Regions from separate parts of the Exiguobacterium sp. SH1S1 genome, predicted to be linked through region 1. Evidence: predicted binding sites of a transcription regulator. Region 1 holds the regulator's gene; each other region holds the start of a gene.
The links. The regulator Rex, encoded in region 1, represses fermentation and respiration genes when NADH is low (regulators of the CRP and FNR family bind a similar motif). The targets are predictions, from matches to a motif close to TTGTGAAATATTTCACAA.
Positions count from the first base shown of each region.

Region 2: cydD (thiol reductant ABC exporter subunit CydD) is a predicted target of Rex. The motif match lies at 1,697-1,714, and genes of this name have one in related genera.
Region 3: ric (iron-sulfur cluster repair di-iron protein) is a predicted target of Rex. The motif match lies at 2,359-2,376, and genes of this name have one in related genera.
Region 4: EVJ23_RS12025 (formate/nitrite transporter family protein) is a predicted target of Rex. The motif match lies at 2,774-2,791, and genes of this name have one in related genera.

Region 1 is NZ_SJUZ01000015.1:5,095-9,862, reverse strand. It holds gene EVJ23_RS14750 (DUF2599 domain-containing protein) at 1-13, shown strand, start outside; gene EVJ23_RS14745 (hypothetical protein) at 394-801, opposite strand; gene EVJ23_RS14740 (ABC-F family ATP-binding cassette domain-containing protein) at 798-2,699, opposite strand; gene EVJ23_RS14735 (redox-sensing transcriptional repressor Rex) at 2,849-3,505, shown strand; gene EVJ23_RS14730 (twin-arginine translocase TatA/TatE family subunit) at 3,505-3,723, shown strand; gene tatC (twin-arginine translocase subunit TatC) at 3,727-4,515, shown strand; gene EVJ23_RS14720 (hypothetical protein) at 4,655-4,768, shown strand, end outside.
Region 2 is NZ_SJUZ01000001.1:1,131,974-1,136,741, forward strand. It holds gene cydD (thiol reductant ABC exporter subunit CydD) at 1-1,667, opposite strand, end outside; gene EVJ23_RS05715 (Crp/Fnr family transcriptional regulator) at 1,796-2,485, opposite strand; gene EVJ23_RS05720 (glycoside hydrolase family 31 protein) at 2,607-4,768, opposite strand, start outside.
Region 3 is NZ_SJUZ01000005.1:50,305-55,072, forward strand. It holds gene EVJ23_RS10265 (malate synthase G) at 1-648, shown strand, start outside; gene EVJ23_RS10270 (hypothetical protein) at 645-941, shown strand; gene aceA (isocitrate lyase) at 1,008-2,288, shown strand; gene ric (iron-sulfur cluster repair di-iron protein) at 2,437-3,144, shown strand; gene modA (molybdate ABC transporter substrate-binding protein) at 3,255-3,992, shown strand; gene modB (molybdate ABC transporter permease subunit) at 3,989-4,630, shown strand; gene EVJ23_RS10295 (DUF3221 domain-containing protein) at 4,627-4,768, opposite strand, start outside.
Region 4 is NZ_SJUZ01000006.1:166,596-171,363, forward strand. It holds gene EVJ23_RS12020 (anaerobic ribonucleoside triphosphate reductase) at 1-1,684, opposite strand, end outside; gene EVJ23_RS12025 (formate/nitrite transporter family protein) at 1,876-2,715, opposite strand; gene EVJ23_RS12030 (50S ribosomal protein L25/general stress protein Ctc) at 2,924-3,571, opposite strand; gene mutL (DNA mismatch repair endonuclease MutL) at 3,736-4,768, opposite strand, start outside.

The DNA.
Region 1 (4,768 bases):
TCCAGACTATTAAAGGCGAGGTAAACTATGAACATTCAATACTTTGAACCAGATTCGTTATTTTTCATTGTAATCGCGTTGCTAATCCTCTATCCAATCCTTCTTTTAGTAGGGGTGACTACGAGTAAAACAAATCTTATTGGAAAGATTATTTACGGTATTTCAGCATTCTTTTATGCTTACGTGATTTGGTATAGCTACAGCCTAGGCATTTACTTAGACGAGATGTCTGATCCGGCACAAGATGAAGTCATCTTTGGTAGTATAGGATATTTCCATTTAATTTTGTTGGCATTCCCCTACATCTTTTTAACGATGGGTTTTACGTTCAAACAGCATACTCGATCATAATAAAAGAGCGCCTTCCGCTATACGCGGATTGGCGCTCTTTCGTCAGTTTTTCGGTTGTCGATAATTATTTCGATACCACATATTCACCCGGCTCACGACGTAGACGATAAACGCGAGCACCCACATGAACAGCGTCTCTCGATAAAAGTGGCCCCAGACCGAGCCAGGCGCATAAAAGCTATGCACCGTGACATCGATCGGCCAAATGACAAGCCGGATGAACAACGTGCTCATAAGCAAGCCGCTGAAGAGGCTGATGATGATACCGGACCATGTTTGGATGATAAACCCGACGACAATCGGCAGGAAGTAAAATAAAATGATTGGGACGTTCGTCGCCTCGCCACGGATGAGTTCCGAGATATACTCGGTCCCGCTCGGCACGATGTAGACGAACCCGGTCAGGAACGCATGCATCCAATCGATCCGCATGGCACGGGAACGCATCATGAATGGAGTTCCTCCCATTCTGCGAACAGTTCCGTGATCGACTCTTTCGTCGCATCGGACTCAGTCGACAGTTCTTGGGCGCGAGCGAAGTCGTTGAACACGTCCGGTTCGCACAACAGCTGCTCGATTTCTTCAAGCCGCGCTTCGTGGCGCTCGATCGTCAGTTCGATCTCTTCGACCCGCTGTTTCAACCGGCGTTCTTCGCGCTGCTGTTCCTTGTCGGCGCGCTGCTTCTTGACGACGACTTGTTTCGTCTCCTCGCGGGCGAGCCGGGCAAGGTCCTCGAGCTCTTCTTTCTTCTCGACGTAATACGAGTAGTCGCCGAGGTACTCATCGATGCCGTTCGGCGTGATCTCTAAGACACGCGTGGCGAGCCGGTCGATGAAGTAACGGTCGTGGGAGACGAACAGGATCGTCCCGGGATAGTCGACGAGCGCGTTCTCGAGGATCATCTTCGAGTCGAGGTCCAAGTGGTTCGTCGGCTCATCCAAGACGAGCAAGTTCGGCTGCTCGAGCTTGAGCTTGGCGAGCGTCAGCCGGGCCCGTTCGCCGCCGGATAGTTCTTGGACGCGTTTCATGACGTCGTCGCCGCTAAACAAGAACTGGCCGAGCAGACTGCGGACTTCTTGCTCGCGCATGAGCGGCCAATCGTTCCAGATCTCATCGATGACGCGGTTGGCGTCCGACAAGTTCTGTTGTTCTTGGTCGTAGTAGCCGATCTCGACGCCGGTCCCGTAACGGATGTCACCGGTGAGCGGTGGTTGTTGTTTCGTCAACACTTTGAGGAGCGTCGATTTGCCGACCCCGTTCGGGCCGACGAGGGCGACCGACTCGCCGCGCTGCAGTTGGAAACGCAAGTTCTGTGCGATCGGTTCCTCATAGCCGATGGCGAGGTCGCTGCCGCTCAACACATCGTTCCCGCTTTGACGTTTGATCGAGAACGACAACACCGCGCTTCGTTCGTCACCGTCCGGCACGTCCATGCGGTCTATCTTCTCGAGCCGCTTGCGGACGCTTTGGGCGCGTTTCGTCGTCGTCGCCCGGGCAATGTTCCGTTGGATGAAGTCTTGCATCTTGGCGATCTCTTCTTGTTGCGAATCGAACTGTTTCTTCTCTTGCTCGTAGAGCGCGGCCTTCTGCTCGAGGAATTTCGTATAGTTCCCGACGAAGCGGCGGCTGCGGTTGCGTGACAGCTCGTAGACGACAGAGACGACGCGGTCGAGGAAGTAACGGTCGTGGGAGACGATGAGGACGGCACCTTTATAGCCGCTCAAATATTTCTCGAGCCAGCTGAGCGTCTCGATGTCCAAATGGTTCGTCGGCTCATCCAAGATGAGCAGGTCCGGGCTTTGCAGGAGCATCTTCGCTAAGGCAAGACGTGTCCGCTGTCCGCCTGAGAGCGTATCGATCCGACGTTCGAAGTCGTCCGGATAAAACCGCATCCCGTGCAAGATCGAGCGGATCGTCGCTTCGTACTGATAGCCGCCGCGGTCTTTGAACGTGTGTTGCTCCTCGTCATACGCCGCGAGCAGACGCTCGTAGGCGGCCGGGTCGTTCAAGATGCGCTCCGAGCCCATGTCTTGCTCCATCTGGCGGAGCGTCTTCTCTTGTTCGATCAAGTCGGTGAAGACGGTGAGCATCTCGTTCCACATCGTCTCGTTCGATTCTAACCCCGAGTCTTGGGCGAGATAGCCGATCGTCACGTCTTTTGGCTTCATGATGTCGCCCGAGTCATAGTTGTACTCGCCGGCGATGACTTTTAACAGCGTCGACTTGCCGGCGCCGTTGCGGCCGACGAGGGCGACGCGTTCGCCTTCTTGGATTTCTAGTTTGACATTCTCTAAAATCGGCTCGACGCCGAACGATTTGGATAGGTTGTTGACTTGCAGTAGGATCAAGTGAAAAAACCCCTTTCTCTCTGTTTAGTATACTTTATTTCTTCCCCTTTTCAGGTATATTCATTGAGTGCTTATGTGAATTCGTTTACAATCAAGGTGTATGAAATCAGATTCGTTTGAAACGCGTCGTAAAAAGGAGGCTCTTTCCGTTGAGTCAAAACGAACCAAAGATTCCGCAAGCGACAGCCAAACGGTTGCCACTATACTATCGGTTTATCCAAAGCCTACATTCGTCAGGGAAACAGCGTGTGTCTTCTGCTGAACTGAGCGAGGCAGTCAAGGTCGATTCAGCAACGATTCGCCGTGACTTCTCATACTTCGGTGCGCTCGGTAAAAAGGGATATGGCTATAACGTACAGTATCTGTTAGACTTTTTCCGTAAGACGCTGAATCAAGACGAGATTACGAACGTCGCCTTGGTCGGGGTCGGTCATCTCGGGACAGCGTTCGTTAACTATAACTTCCTTAAAAACAATAACACACATATCGTCGTCGGGTTCGACGCGGACGAGACAAAAGTCGGCACGACGATGTCAGGTGTACCGATTCATCACGTCGATGAGATGGAACAGATCATGAAGCAAAACAAGATCGATGTCGCCATCCTCACGGTCCCGTCTGCTTACGCGCAGCCGGTCGCCGATGACTTAATCCGCTTCGGCGTTCGAGGGATCTTGAACTTCACGCCGGCGCGATTGACTGTACCGGACACGGTCCGCGTCCATCATATCGACTTGTCGATCGAACTCCAGTCGCTCATTTACTTTATGCAACACTATCCATCCACTGAGGGGGTCCATCAATAATGGAATTTCTACAATCATCACTCGTCGTCGGCATCCCAGGTGGCGTCAGTATTTTCGTCATCGCCATCATCGCGCTCATCCTCTTCGGGCCGAAGAAATTGCCAGAGTTCGGCCGGGCAGCGGGGCAGACGCTCCGTGAGTTCAAAAATGCCACGAACGGTATGATGAAAGAGCACGACGAGACCGACAAGAAAGAAATTGAGAAGAAAGAGCAGTAAGCCATGAGCCATCAACCTGATCAAGAACGGGCAATGTCCGATCACTTGACAGAGCTGCGGAGACGACTGATGCTGTCGGCATTTGTCGTCTTTGCCTTCTTCCTGATCGCTTTGCCGAGTGTCAAATACGTGCTCGCCTATCTGCAGGCGGACCTCGTCGAACGAGGGCTCGAGCTGAACGCCTTTGGGGTCGCGGACCCGCTCATGATTTACTTGAACTTGGCGCTCGTCATCGGGCTCGTCGCGTCGGGTCCATTTCTACTGTATCAACTGTGGGCGTTCGTCGCACCTGGTCTGCATCCGAATGAACGAAAATGGACGCTCGCCTATATCCCGGTCATCTTTATCTTGTTCCTCATCGGTCTCGCATTCGCCTATTATTGGTTGTTCCCGCTCGTCCTCGATATCTCGACGGACCTCGGGCAAGACCTCGGTCTGACGCAAATCATCGGGGCGACGAACTATTTCACGTTCCTGTTGCAACTGACGATCCCGTTTGGACTGTTGTTCCAACTTCCGGTCGTGACGATGTTCTTGACGCGCATCGGTGTCGTGACGCCGTACTTCCTCTCAAAAATTCGGAAGTACGCCTACTTCGCCTTGTTCGTCATCGCGGCATTCATCACGCCGCCGGATTTGACGTCGCACCTCATGGTGTCGCTGCCGCTCTTCTTCCTATACGAGATCAGCTTATCGATCTCGCGCGTGACGTACCGTGGTGTGCTCCGACGTGAGAAAGAGGCGATGGTGAAAGAACAGATGGATTTGATGAAGCAAATGAATGAGAAGTGAACACTACGTCATGAGACGTGGTGTTTTTTTAATTTTAGGGCTATTAAATTTTGAAAAAACAACTTAAAATTAGGAAGGTTGAATTAAAAATGGATTATTTTTGAAAGTTATGTATTCATAAACAGAAATGAGGAGAACGATGAACAAATGGTTATGGAGCATACTCGTTGTGCTCGTCATGGTGGCAGCGCCCGGATTAGACGTTCGGGCAGAGGGTTATGCCAAGCCTGAAGTCATTCCGGCAGGAGAAGTG
Region 2 (4,768 bases), on a different contig from region 1:
AACTGTTCATGTGTGCCGTTCGCGACGAGGTTCCCCTCGTCCATGAACCAAATCGCGTCCGCTTGCTTGATCGTATGGAGACGGTGCGCGACCGTGACAAGCGTCGCGTCACGCGACAACTCCTCGATCGAGCGCCGAACGATTCTCTCGGTCACCAAATCGAGACCGGTCGTCGGTTCATCGAACAAGATGATACCTGGACGCTTCAAGAAGGCACGAGCCAGGGCGAGGCGTTGCCGCTCACCACCGGACAATCCGTAACCGCCTTCTCCGAGCTCGGTATTCAACCCGTCCGGCAAATTGGCGATGACCTCGACGAGGCCGGCGGCTTCAGCCGCCCGCATGATGTCAGTCTCGTCCGCCGTCTCACCGAGGGCGATATTAGCGGCGAGACTCCCGGCGAACAAATACGGGTTTTGCGAAATATACCCGATTGTCCCGTACCAAGACGTATCGGTGAACGATTCGAGCGGCTCCCCGTCGACGAGGACGCGGCCGCTGTCCGGTTTCACAAGACCGGACAGCACGTTCAACACGGTCGTCTTGCCTGATCCGCTCGCGCCGACCAGGGCGACGTGTGACCGTGCCGGGATGACCCCGCTCAGCGGGTGGAGCGTGAAGCGACCCCCTTCATATTGGAACGAGACCGCATCGAGCACGAGTTCGGGCGTCCGGTTTGTTAGCGGTCTGTCTCCCCATTCGATACGATCGTCCGGGGCGTCGAGCGCCTCGAAGATGCGATCGGCCGCACCCATGCTGCCACGCCCCGTATGGAAGGCGCTGCCGAGGTCTTTGATCGCTAAATAGTATTCCGGGGCCAAGACGAGAATCAAGAAGCCGGCGAAAAACGTCAAGTTTTGCCAAACGACCATCTGGAGCGCCACTTCTAAAGCGACGACGCCGGTGCTGAGCATCGAGATGAACTCGAGCATGAGCCCTGACAAGAAAGCGGTCTTTAAGACGACCATCGTCGCGTCCCGGAAGTCGAGACTGCTCTTCTCGATTGCTTGCGCTTCTTGCTCGGCACGTCCGTATAGCTTGAGTGTCGTCAATCCTTGAAGGACGTCTAAAAATTTCCCCGAGAACTGGTTCATTTTCTCCATCTGCTCTTCAGACTTCTTCTGGGTCGCGATACCGATGATGATGAAAAAGATTGGAATGAACGGCGCGGTCACCATCATGATGACACCTGAGATCCAGTGCTGACTGAAGACGACGACGAGAATGAGCAGCGGGATGATCGATGTCTGGATGACTTGGGGCCAGTACTGGCTAAAGTAAGCATCGACCTCATCGACCGCATCCATATAGACACTGACTTTCTTCCCGGACTGTCCGGATAGAGACGTCTCGATCGGATTCGATGTGTAGCGGTCGAGCAGTTGACGTCGAAGCGTCCGCTTCGCCCGTTCCGACAAGTTGGCACCGATACGTCCCGAGACATACCCGAACAAGGCACGTGCGAGCAACGCGAGCACGAGCCAACCTAGAGACGGGATGACACTTTGGAACGATTCGTTTTTTAAAAATACTCGGTCGACGACGTCGACGATCAAATAAGCCTGAGCCAAGATGGACAACCCGATCATCACCGCGGCGATGACGAGCCCGACGATATGTCCTTTCTCGGCCAAAGCGAGAGCTTGCAGTCGTTTCACTGCGTTCATCCTTTCTAAACGTGCATGACAATTTTTCTTTGTGATGATTCTCACTAATTATAACTGATGTAAGTGTCCATAGCGAACGCTTCGCTTATCGAGACGTGCAAAAAAAACGCCACGAATGCAGCGTGGCGTCAGTGTGTCGCTTGTTCGAAATACTCAGGGTGCAACGTCACGAGTTGACGGGCGTCGAACTGGAGAATGTCTTCTTTTCGCAGTCGCGACAAGATGTGGGACACGGTCTCGCGCGATGTCCCCGACAGTCTCGAGATTTCAACTGTCGTGAACGGACAACGTACGCGCACACCGTCGGCTTCTTTTTCTCCGAGGTCTTCAATCAAGTAATGGATCGTATTGATCACCCGGTCGCTCGCGCTCGGCGTGATGATTTCCTGAACACGGCGTTCGTGAAGGTCAAGGATTCGATTCATCTGACCGACGATATGCAAGAGCATCGTCGCATTTCTTGAGACAAGCGCTTCAAAGCGATCCGTCGGCATATAAATGACTTCAATATCGGTCAGCGCTTCCGCCGAATGTTGGTAATACGTTTCCGTCAACAGTCCCCGGTACGGAAACAGCTGCTTCGGCTTCAAGTAGTCGGTGTATTGATGGGTCGCCGTTTCATTGCACCGCTCGAGCTTCACATACCCACTGATTAAAAAGTAAACGCGCTCACGCGGGTCGCCTTCCATGAATAAAAGCTGCCCTTTGCGGTACGTCCGACAGTATACGTGCGGTAGCAAGCTCTCTAGCTCGCGGCTCGTGCATTTATTGAAGATATCGAGTTGTCTTAAATCGTCGACTGTCCATTGCTGTCTCATGATCAATCCCTCGCTTCCCGAACTGTTCATCTTTCTTTTAGTATACGAGACCCATCTTGTGAAAACGCTTTCAAATTCCGACAGTTTTCTGACAAGACAAAAGAGGGGTTGCCCCCTCTCCTCAGTCGAGCATCAATTCCATGATCGCATCTTGCAAATCGCGTTCGAGTTCGAGCGCATGGAGATCAAACAGCCACGCTTCGAGTCTCGTCTTCGACGCCGCCATCCGGTAGAGGCGGTCTTTCAAATCGTAAGATATCTCGGCGCGGTCAATGAAGCGATACAGTCGCTCCAGTCGATGACCGTTGTTCGTCACCTCGACAGGGAGCGACACCGTCACTTCCTCATCAATTTTACCGAGTTCGAGTCGTAACGTCTGCGTCTCCGGTTTATACTCACCCGAACCGGTCACCCCGCGTACGAGTAATGTGACGGTCCGGTCTGACGGTAAGACGGACGTGTCACCCGTAACATGAACGTGCAGGCTGCGCTCGTCCCAGTCGAGGGTGAACGTCGTCTCGGCGTAAGCTCCGGTCTCATAAGCCCGGTCGGTCCCGTTATCCTCATACAGCGTGAACGTGTTCGATGCCCCTGGGAAGACGACGACTTCGAGATCGGTCGGGTTGTCGGTGTCGTTGCGTCCAGAGCGATGAGCGGCCAGCGGGACGATCGCTCCAGCTTTCGCGAACACGGCCTGTTCGTCAAGCCCACGGAACACTCGGATCGACTTATCACCTTCGTAGCGATGACCCGTAAAGAAGTCGAACCAATCGCCTGTCGGCAACCAGACGTTCGTCGCCGCGACGTGAAGCCGCTTGTTCATCGGCTCGACGATCGGTGATACGACGAGTTCACTGCCGAAGTAGTATTCATTCGGCACGCCATACGCCGCTTCTTCGTCGGGATGATCGTAATACATCGGGAGGATGAGCGGGAGCGCATCCTGATGATTACGCCGGTTCATCGTGTACAAATACGGGATGAGTTGGTGGCGGAGTCGTAAAAACGACTTCATCGACCTTTCGGACTCGAGACCGAAGCGCCACGGCTCTTTGCCGTTAAAGATACTGAACGTCGAATGCAAGCGCATAATCGGGCTGAACACCCCGAACGCGACCCAGCGCGCGGCGAGCTCATCGTCTTTCGACCCTCGGTAATGCCCGCCGATGTCGTGGCTCCACCAACCGTAACCGATATTCGACGCCGTCGCCGTGAAGTAAGGCTGAAACGCAAGCGATGCCCAAGAGATGAGCGTATCTCCCGAGAAACCGACAGGATAGCGATGGCTTCCCGGTCCGGCATAACGCGAGAAGATCAGCGGACGATTTCCGTCCCGGGAAATATCGGCCGCATGATAATGGTTTAACATCCACATCGGGTCGAGCCCTTCCATTTTCGATGTCGACCCTTGCTGCCAGTCGATCCACCAAAAATCGACGCCGTCTACCTCGTGCGGATGATGCATCTGTTCAAAATACGCTTGGATGAAGCGTTTATCAGAGAAATCGAATGGGATGCGATCCCCGTTCGACGGGTCGAGCCCCATCGCTTCGGCCATCTCCACGTATTGGTCTTCGAACGCCCGGACCCCGTCGGCTGGGTGCAAGTTCAGCGTGACGAGCAGGTTCTCTTCTTTCAACCACGTCAAGAAGCCTTTTGGGTCCGGGAACAGATTCTTGTTCCATGAGTAGCCGGTCCAGCCGCTCCCGTACTCTTCAGGGACGTCGGTGACGTGCCAGTCCATATCGATGACGCTGACCGAGAACGGGATGTCTTCCTCTTTGAACCGACGCATGAGGCCTTTGTACTCGGTCTCGTCATAGCGCCAGTAGCGGCTCCACCAGTTGCCGAGTGCTTTTCGCGGCAACATCGGTGTCGGACCTGTCAGCTTATAAAAATCGTGAAGCGCTTGCTTGTATTCGTGCCCGTAGCCGAAGTAGTACAAATCATGGATGCCTTTTCGTCTCGGCTCAACGAAGCGGTCGTCTGTCATGAGAAACGAGTCCGAGTCGTCGATGACGGCATAGCCTTGCTTGGAGACGATCCCCTCCCCGAGCTCGGTCGCTCCATCGACATGATCGAGCGTTCGGGCCGTCCCTTTCAGCGTCCGTTCCGGGCCGTTGAACGTGTAGCGGCTATAGTACGTACTAAAGTTCCCTTTCACGTCGACGTAGAGCGTGTTCGGCGCGAACGGTCCTTTCGTATAATACAGATGAACGTGATCGGTGATGATTTGCAGTTCACTCTCGTCCTCGATAATCCGGAAGTCAGGGACGTCATAGT
Region 3 (4,768 bases), on a different contig from region 1:
ATGATGCGGGAGAAAGTCGCCCATGCTGAGTCCGGCGCGACGACCGCCTGGGTCCCGTCGCCGACGGCCGCGACGCTCCACGCGCTCCATTACCATCAAGTGGATGCGTTCCGTGTCCAACGGGAGTTGGTGCAACGATCGTTCGATATCGACAGCGAACGGAAACGCCTGCTCGAGATTCCGCTCGCGACACGCGTCTATACAGACGATGAAGTGAGGGAGGAACTCGAGAACAACCTGCAAGGGCTGCTCGGTTATGTCGTCCGCTGGGTCGAGCAAGGTGTCGGCTGCTCGAAAGTGCCGGACATCCACCATATCGGGTTGATGGAGGACCGGGCGACGCTCCGCATCTCGAGCCAACACGTGGCCAACTGGCTCTATCACGGTGTCTGTACGAGTGAGCAAGTCGAAGCGACGATGTACCGGATGGCTGAAGTCGTCGACAAGCAGAACGCGGCCGACCCGAACTACCGGCCAATGACGCCGGACGTGACCGACTCGATCGCGTATCAAGCAGCAAAAGACTTAGTGTTCCAAGGAACGGATTCGCCAAGCGGGTACACGGAACCGATCTTGCATCGCCGCCGCCGTCAGTTTTTGACACAGTCGACACTTGAATTGAACTTAAAAGGAGGAGCATCATCATGACAACGAAAAAAATCGAAAGCGAACAGTTAATCGAACGTTGGGTCGTCCGCCGCATCGTCTCTGGAGAGTCGACAGCGACGCTCGCCAATACCGCATTCGTATATGGCAACGACTTGATGCGCCTCGTGCTCGATCGGACGGACGGTTCGCTCCAAATCATGAAAGAACCGGTCGAGGAAGTCGTCGTATTCCGCAAACCAGAAGAGCGGGACGAGGAAAACGTCTGCCGCAGTTGTGGGATGGAACATTCGACGTTCAAGTCGGCACTCGAATGCTGCGCCTACTTGGATTAAGTTTGTAACGTCTGTTATATAACAATTTAATTAAAATAAAACTAATATAATACAGGAGGAATAACAATGAATGAACAACGCATGCAACTCGAGAAGGTTTTTCAGTCGGAACGGTTTGACGGGGTCGAGCGTCCGTACGGAGTCGACGACGTCATGAAGCTTCGTGGATCGGTCTTGATCGAACATACGCTCGCGACGAAAGGGTCGGAACGTCTGTGGGACCTGCTCCACAAACGGGATTATGTCCACGCGCTCGGGGCGCTCACCGGAAATCAGGCGATCCAACAAGTGAAGGCGGGGCTTGAGGCCATCTACTTAAGCGGCTGGCAAGTCGCCGCTGATGCGAACTTATCAGGGCATATGTATCCGGACCAAAGCCTGTACCCGGCCAACTCGGTACCGAGCGTCGTCAAGCGAATCAATCAGGCGCTGCAACGGGCCGATCAGATTCAAACGGCGGAAGGGAAAGGGGATACGCACTGGTTCGCGCCGATCGTCGCCGATATGGAAGCTGGGTTCGGCGGTGTGCTCAACGTCTTCGAGCTGACGAAAGCGATGATCGAGTCTGGTGCGGCCGGTGTCCACTTAGAAGACCAGCTGTCTTCGGAGAAAAAGTGTGGTCACCTCGGCGGTAAAGTATTGCTCCCGACGCAAACGGCTGTGAAAAACTTGATCGCGGCGCGCCTAGCAGCAGACGTCATGGGCGTATCGACGATCATCGTCGCCCGGACGGACGCGCATGCGGCCAACTTGATCACAAGTGACATCGACCCGATTGACCATCCGTTCATCGTCGGCGACCGGACGCCGGAAGGCTTCTACCGGACCGAGGCCGGCATCGAGCAGGCGATCGCCCGCGGTCTCGCCTATGCGCCTTACGCCGATCTCGTCTGGTGCGAGACGTCGGAACCGGACTTGCAAGAAGCACGCCAGTTCGCGGACGCGATCCATGCGAAGTATCCTGGAAAAATGCTCGCCTACAACTGTTCGCCTTCGTTCAACTGGAAGAAGAAGCTGTCTGACGACGAGATCGCGACGTTCCAACAAGAGATTGGGGCGATGGGCTACAAGTTCCAATTCGTCACACTCGCCGGGTTCCATTCGCTCAACTTCGGCATGTTCGAGCTCGCCCGCGGCTATAAAGATCGTGGGATGGCAGCATATTCTGAGTTACAACAAGCCGAATTTGCGGCCGAACAACACGGCTACACGGCGACGCGCCATCAGCGTGAAGTCGGCACCGGCTACTTCGATGAAGTCTCACTCGTCATCTCGAGCGGACAGTCGTCGACGACCGCGCTCGCTGGATCGACCGAGGCGGAACAGTTTGAAACGCCATCACATTGACGAACGCCCCTTGAAAAAGGGGCTTTTTTTGTGTGTCTAAATATGGAACGAGGCGATTTTAGTTGCTTAAATGTGACATATTTCACATTTTTAAAGTTGAACGCTTGCTACGCTGAACATGTCAAAACGAACATGGAGGTTATGACAGATGACACAAACATTCACGAGCGGCACGCACGTATCTGAAATCGTCAAGCAATGCCCGCAAGCAGCAGACATTTTTAAACGGAATCGAATCGATTTTTGTTGCGGCGGCAATCGACCGCTCGCTGAAGCGACGGACAAGTCGAAACGATCGACGGAAGATATTTTAGAAGAAGTCAACGCGCTCTATCGACGCAAACAGGAGATGAACGAAACGAGCATCGATTGGGATGCAGCTTCGTCTTCGGAATTGATTGAGCATATTATTTATAAGCATCACCAATTTTTGACGGATGAATTGCCACAGCTCACACCATATGTGACCAAAGTATTCCGCGTGCATGGACAAAACCATCCACACCTTGGACGCATCCATCAGTTGTTCAATCAATTGAAAGTGGAACTTGAACAGCATATCGTCAAAGAAGAGATGGAAGACTTCCCGATGTTGCTTCGACATGAGTCGGCACCGACGGCTGAGACGGAACGTGAGATTATGACCATTTTAGAAGCGCTCGAGTCGGAACATGCAGCGGCCGGTGACATTTTGAAAGAACTTCGTCACATTACGAACGACTATACGCCGCCTGAAGGTGCGTGTGGGACGTATCGACTCGTCTACCAACGTCTAGAGGCACTCGAATCAGATACGTTCGAACACATTCACCTTGAGAACAATATTTTGTTCCCGCGTGCACGTACGCTTGTCTGACAGATACAATTTACACCTCCATCACGTGGAGGTGTATTTTTGTGACATTTGATACAGAAGGAACGCGAGTCAATCGCTACGATAAAGGAGAAGCAAAGGAGTGATCAATCATGAAGCGGGTGAGTGGAGTCATCGTCGGGGTAGCGGTCGTCCTGTTATTGAGTCAAATCTGGTCAAGTCCTTCTGGCACCCATGACGAGACCGTGACGATTTTAGCGGCGGCGAGTTTAGGACCAGTTCTAGAGCAAGTGGAACGACAACTTGAGGCCGAACTCGGCGACGTCGACATTCGCGTCGTCACGAACGGGAGTGGCGCCTTGCGATCCCAAATCAATCACGGGTCTCCGGCTGACATCTTTTTAGCCGCTAGTGAGGAGGATGTCGACAAGTTGCAGGTGCCCGTGTTAGACCGGGATGCGTTCTTGAAAAACGAGTTGTGGTTTGTGACCCCAAAGGGAAAAAGTTGCACGAGTGAGTGGCAGGAATTGGAGTTGTGCGCCCGAATCGTCATTGGAGACCCGGTGAACGTTCCGGCAGGCCGTTATGCGAAAACGGCGTTGGATGAAGCGGAAGTATGGGGACAGGTGAAATCTCGGATTATCTTTGCCCAAAACGTGAGACAAGTGCTTACGCTCGTCGAGCAAGGGGATGCGAATGGGGGATTCGTGTATAAAACAGAGCTGACAGAAGGTGTCGCAGCGATTCAAGCCGTCTCGCTTGAAGCGACCGGCATCATCTCCTATCCGGCTGTCCGTTTGACGCATGGTCCATATGTGCGTGACGTATATGAGCGTTTATTCGATGACGATATTCAAGCGATTTTTTTAGCAAAGGGGTTTTCTAAATGACGCAGTCCCCACTGCAACTTACTTTCGAAGTCGGGTTTATCGCGACGATGCTTGCCTTCGTCCTCGCGTTCTGGGCCGCCTATCTCATGCATCATCGCCAGTTTAAAGGGAAATGGTTGCTCGAGACGCTATTTTTATTGCCGCTCATCTTGCCGCCGACCGTGATTGGTTTATACGCGTTGATCGTTCTTGGCAACAACGGGATTGGGGGACTGTTGCCGGTTACCATCTTGTTCACGAAACAAGCGAACATCATCGCCTCTGCCTTGGCGGCTTTCCCGCTCGTCTACCAGACGATTCGGCTCGGGTTAAAACAGTTGGATGCGGAATGGTACGAGGCCGGTCGCGTGCTCGGTGGAACGGAACGTCAATTGTTCACGTATGTCACGATTCCGCTTCTTTTACCCGCTTTGACGAGCGGATTCGTCCTCGGATTTGCCCGTTCGATCGGGGAATTTGGTATCACGATGATGATTGCTGGGAATATTCCGGGCGAGACGATGACGCTCGCCACGGCGATTTATATGGCCACGTTAAACGGGGACATGACCCAAGCGCTCATTTGGAGCGGATGGTTGGTCGGCCTGGCGTTTTTAGTCTTGTGGCTGAGCGAACGTTACGGAAAGCGTCAATATTAGTCGAGCACGTCGACTTTTTTCACATAAGATCGGTTCGGAGTGTTGAGAATGCTCGGACCGGTCTTTTTCCAAATGTGAACGTGGTCGCCGACCTCAATCTGTTCGAACGTTGCCTTCACTTGAAATTTGAACCAGCTC
Region 4 (4,768 bases), on a different contig from region 1:
TTCCTTCTAGACCGCAACTCCCGCAACGATCGACCGGATGATTGATCGAGCCATAGCCGACGTCATGCGCCCGCATGAGCCGCACGATCGATTCAACCGCTTCCGGGTTATGGGCGAGCGAACCGTCGACCTCGACGTACGTAATATGTCCGGCGTCACATAAGGCGTGGTATGGTGCCTCGATTCGAACCTTGTCCCGGATTGAGACGTGTTGATAAACTGGGACGTGGAACGAATTCGTATAAAACGCGCGATCGGTCACACCGGCGATCATCCCGAATTCGTGTTGATCGTTTAACACGAACTTCCCGGACAATCCTTCGGCCGGCGTCGCCAGTAGCGAAAAGTTTAAATCATGATCGTCTCCCGCCTGCCTCATCCGTTCCGCGAGATGGGTCACGATATCAAGCCCGAGACGTTCTGCTTCTCTTGATTCAACGTGCGTCCCGCCAACGAGGACGCGTAGCGCTTCGGCGAGACCGATGAAGCCGAGCGACAACGTCCCTTGTTTTAACACGTCTCGTAATTCCGATTCAGGCAAAAGCGTCTCACTCCCCCGCCAGACGTGCTGCGCATAAAGAAAGCGGAATTCGTCCGCATGTCGCTTGCATTGATAGTCGAAGCGCTCGAGCAATTGCTCGATGGCGATGTCAACGAATCCATCCAACGTCTTATAAAACGACTCGATATCGGATGACACGAGTGCCATCTTCACTAAATTCAACGTCGAGAACGATAAATTACCTCTTCCGATCGACGTCTCTGCCCCATGACGGTTTCCCATCACCCGCGTCCGGCAGCCCATATAGGCAACTTCCGAAGCATGTGTCCCGTCATAGTACTGAAGGTTGAACGGCGCATCGACGAACGAGAAGTTCGGGAACAACCGCTTGCCCGTCACGCGGCATGCGTGGCGGAACAAATCGACGTTCGGGTCCCCGTCATTGAAATTGACGCCTTCCTTTACTTTGAAGATTTGAATCGGGAAAATCGGCGTCTCCCCGTTGCCTAATCCTCGCTCTGTCGCTTTTAACAACTCGCGGATAAACACCCGTCCCCACCGACTCGTGTCGGTGCCGTAGTTGATCGACACGAACGGAACTTGACCGCCGCCGCGCGAATGCATCGAGTTGGCGTTATGGATAAACGCCTCGCACGCCTGGTACGTCGCCGATACGGTTTCTGCTTCAGCAATCTGCTGTTGTTGCTCCACCGTCAGCTCAATCGGTAGTCCGTTCAACCGCTCGAGTTGACGTTCATACGTCTTCTCGACGTAAGGAGCGAGATCGACGTCAAACATCGGGAACGCCTGTCCCCCGTGCTGCATGTTCTGATTCGCTTGAAGAATGATCGAGGCGAGCGCCAGCGCCGAACGAATGTCCTGCGGGGGACGAATCGTCCCGTGTCCGGTGTGGAACCCGTTCGCGAGTAACTCTCCGAGCGGGATTTGACAACACGTCGTCGATCCGGTCACATAGTAATCGGCGTCATGCACATACAAGTAGTTATCACGGATCGCTAGACGTGACCGTTCCGACAATAGGTACGTGGTCGATAATTGTTTTGACACTTCTGAAGATATGCGCGCTAGTTTGCCGAGTGGCGACTTCCCGTCGACGTTGGCGTTCTCTTGGATCAAATCTTGATCTGGTAGCACACAGACATCGTTATAAAGCTGGAGCATGTTCACTCCGCATCACCTCGCTATATATTGATTATTTAACGGCTGATAACCGATAAAAATTCTATATATAGATTATGTCACGTTTTATCGATTTGAGGCACGTCGATATTGTGACAGTTGCAACCGATCCCGAACGTAAAAAAACAGCCGAATCCCTGATGTGGGCTCGACTGTGCGTTTCGTGATGTATGTCATACTTCTTTGGCTGGCTTGACGATTTTCAGTTCGACTTCTTCTTGCTCTGACTCTTGTGCTTCACGCAATCCTTTAGCGTTCAACCATGTATAAATCGCTCCCATGAATAACGCGCCTCCGATAATGTTTCCGAACGTAGCCGGAATCAAGTTGTGGATGGCTCCAGCAAAGCTGATTGCTTCTGGATGCGGAACAACGAGTGTGAGTGCGAACAAGACGAAGTTGGCGATGACGTGATCAAACCCTGAAGCGAAGAAGACGGCTACTAGGAAAATCATCGAGAAGATTTGGGCAAATTCATTTTTCATCTGTTTCGGCAAGAAGATGGCGAGACAGACCATCCAGTTACAGAAGATGGCTCTAAAAAAGATTTCGACTGTCGTATGATGCATCTTGCTCTCGACGACGGCAAATAACCAGTTGTTCATGCCGAGCTCTTGAATGACTCCAGTCGGCGCGAGCAACAAGGCGAAAAGAATGCCGCCGAGCGCGTTCCCGACGAAGCAAAGCAACCAGACGAGCATCGTATCACTCAGCGTCGTATAGCCACGCATCGTTGAAGTCGTAAAATACATCGTATTCCCGGTAAATAGTTCAGCGCCTCCGTAGATGATCATGACGAGCGCGATCCCGAACGAGAAGCCCCCGATGAGCGTCGTAAATGGTGAATCTACAAGATACATGCCGTTGACGACTTTTAATGTGAAGATTGATGCGAACCCGATAAAAATCCCCGCGAGCATTGCCCGTAAAAAATATTCCATCGGCCGATAGTGAATCATCGCTGAGGAAGCCTGTGCTTTCTTCCGTAATGATTCGAGTGCATGGATTTCCATTGATGCCATGTCACAAACCCTTCTTTCTGTTTAAATGAACCATATAATAAGAACAAACATGTGAAATCATTAACAATATAAGCCCGGAGCGACATTTTTGCAACTGCCCATTCGAACTGTTGACATACTTTTCACATCGTAATCGGTTACATTTGTCGGATTTGTGACTAAAAAAAGCGACCCTTCGTAAAGGGCCGCATGAAACCAATTATTCTTTCTCAGAAGACTCTGTCGTCTCATCAGTCGATGCTTTAGTCGATTTTTCTGGAGCTGAAGCTTCTTCACCTTCAGTTTCCTCTTCTTCGACTGCTACCGGCTCGTTCACTGATGCGATTTGAAGATCGCCTTCAGATAAGATTTCGTAATCTTTATTCTCTGGAATATCAGCAACTGTGAGTGAGTCACCGATCTCTAGCTTGCTAACGTCGAGCTCGATCCGCTCTGGGATGTTAGCAGGTGTTGCCGAAACAGTGACTTTATAGAGTGCTTGCGACAAGAAGCCGCCTTCTTTGACACCTTTCGCGTCGCCGACGAGTGTGACGTCTGCTTCAACTTCAGTTGCCTCATCCATTTTGACTGCCATGAACTCGACGTGCTTGTATGTGTTCGTGAACGGGTCAACTTCCGTCCCGTGAACGAGTGTGTTTACTTTCTTGCCGTCGATGTTGAGTTCGATCAAGGCGTTGTCTCCGTGTTCACGGAGAATCTTGCGCAATGCCATTTCTTCAAACGCGACTGGTGTGCTTTCGACTTTGTAGCCGTAAACGACACCAAGTACTTTTCCTTCTTTACGTAAGTTTGTTCGAACCGAACGTGGTCGTAATTCTCGTGTCGTTACTTTAAGCGTGTCTGTCATAATCATTTCCCCCTACTGGTTTATGAATCATGTCTACACCTTGAGGGTGAGGCAGTGTGAACTCCACCTCTCAACCTCGATGCGTTTGACGACATGTGTATATTGTTCCCATAGCTAAGCATCCATAAACGTTACAGTCGGTTAAAATAAGATTACAACGTTTGTCACATGACACGTTTGAACAACTTCTCGAGTTCATACGTACTCCACTTCACTAAAATCGGACGTCCGTGTGGACACGTATACGGAGACGTCGTCTCGCCAAGGTCGCGGATCAACTGTCGCATCATCTCGAGGTTTAACGGATGGTTCGCTTTGATCGATCGTTTGCACGCCATCAGGATCGACGCCTCTTCGCGATATTTAGCGATATCGATTGATCGGTCCCGAATCGCCATCTCGATCAAATCACGGACTGTCCCTTCGAGATCGTGCTGCGGATACCATGTCGGGATTTCCCGGACGAGAAACGTATTGCCTCCGAACGCCTCTAAATCGAGGCCCGCTTCTTTAAGAAGCGGGGCGACTTCTTCGATCGCAAGCGTCTCTTGTTGGGTGAACTCGAGCGTGAGCGGCAACAGCAACAACTGATACTCTTTTTCAGGCTGGCCGAGTTGGTCATAAAACAGTTCGTACTTGATGCGTTCTTGGGCGGCGTGTTGGTCGATGATGTACATGCCATCGTCCGCGCCGCAGACGATGTAACTCGCATGGAGTTGGCCGATGACGTCGAGCGCCGGCAACCGGCGTTCCGCCTTTTCAACCCCCGGTTCTTCTGGCAGCACTGTTTCGACCGGTGTCTCTTGAACGAGTGGTGTCGGCGACCAGCGACTCGGAGATGTGGCCGGCTCGCGTGGGATCGGATAGTTCCATGCGCTCGGCTCAACTGTTGTGTCTGAGCGTTCGACGGTGAAATCAAGCTTCGATTGCTCTGTCGGAACGGACGGCTGTCTTGGTTTGACCGACGGAATCAACCGTTGCTCCCGAAGTGTCAGCTGAACCGTCTCCCGGATCAGTTGACAGAGTTCCTTCTCTTTTGACAGCCGCACTTCCCGCTTCGTCGGATGGACGTTGACATCAATCAGCATCGGGTCCATGTTCACTTCGAGCACAGCGATCGGGTAACGACCAATCGGCAGAAGCGTATGATAGCCTTCGAGCACGCTTTGCGTGAGCGCGAAATTTTTGATGCTTCGC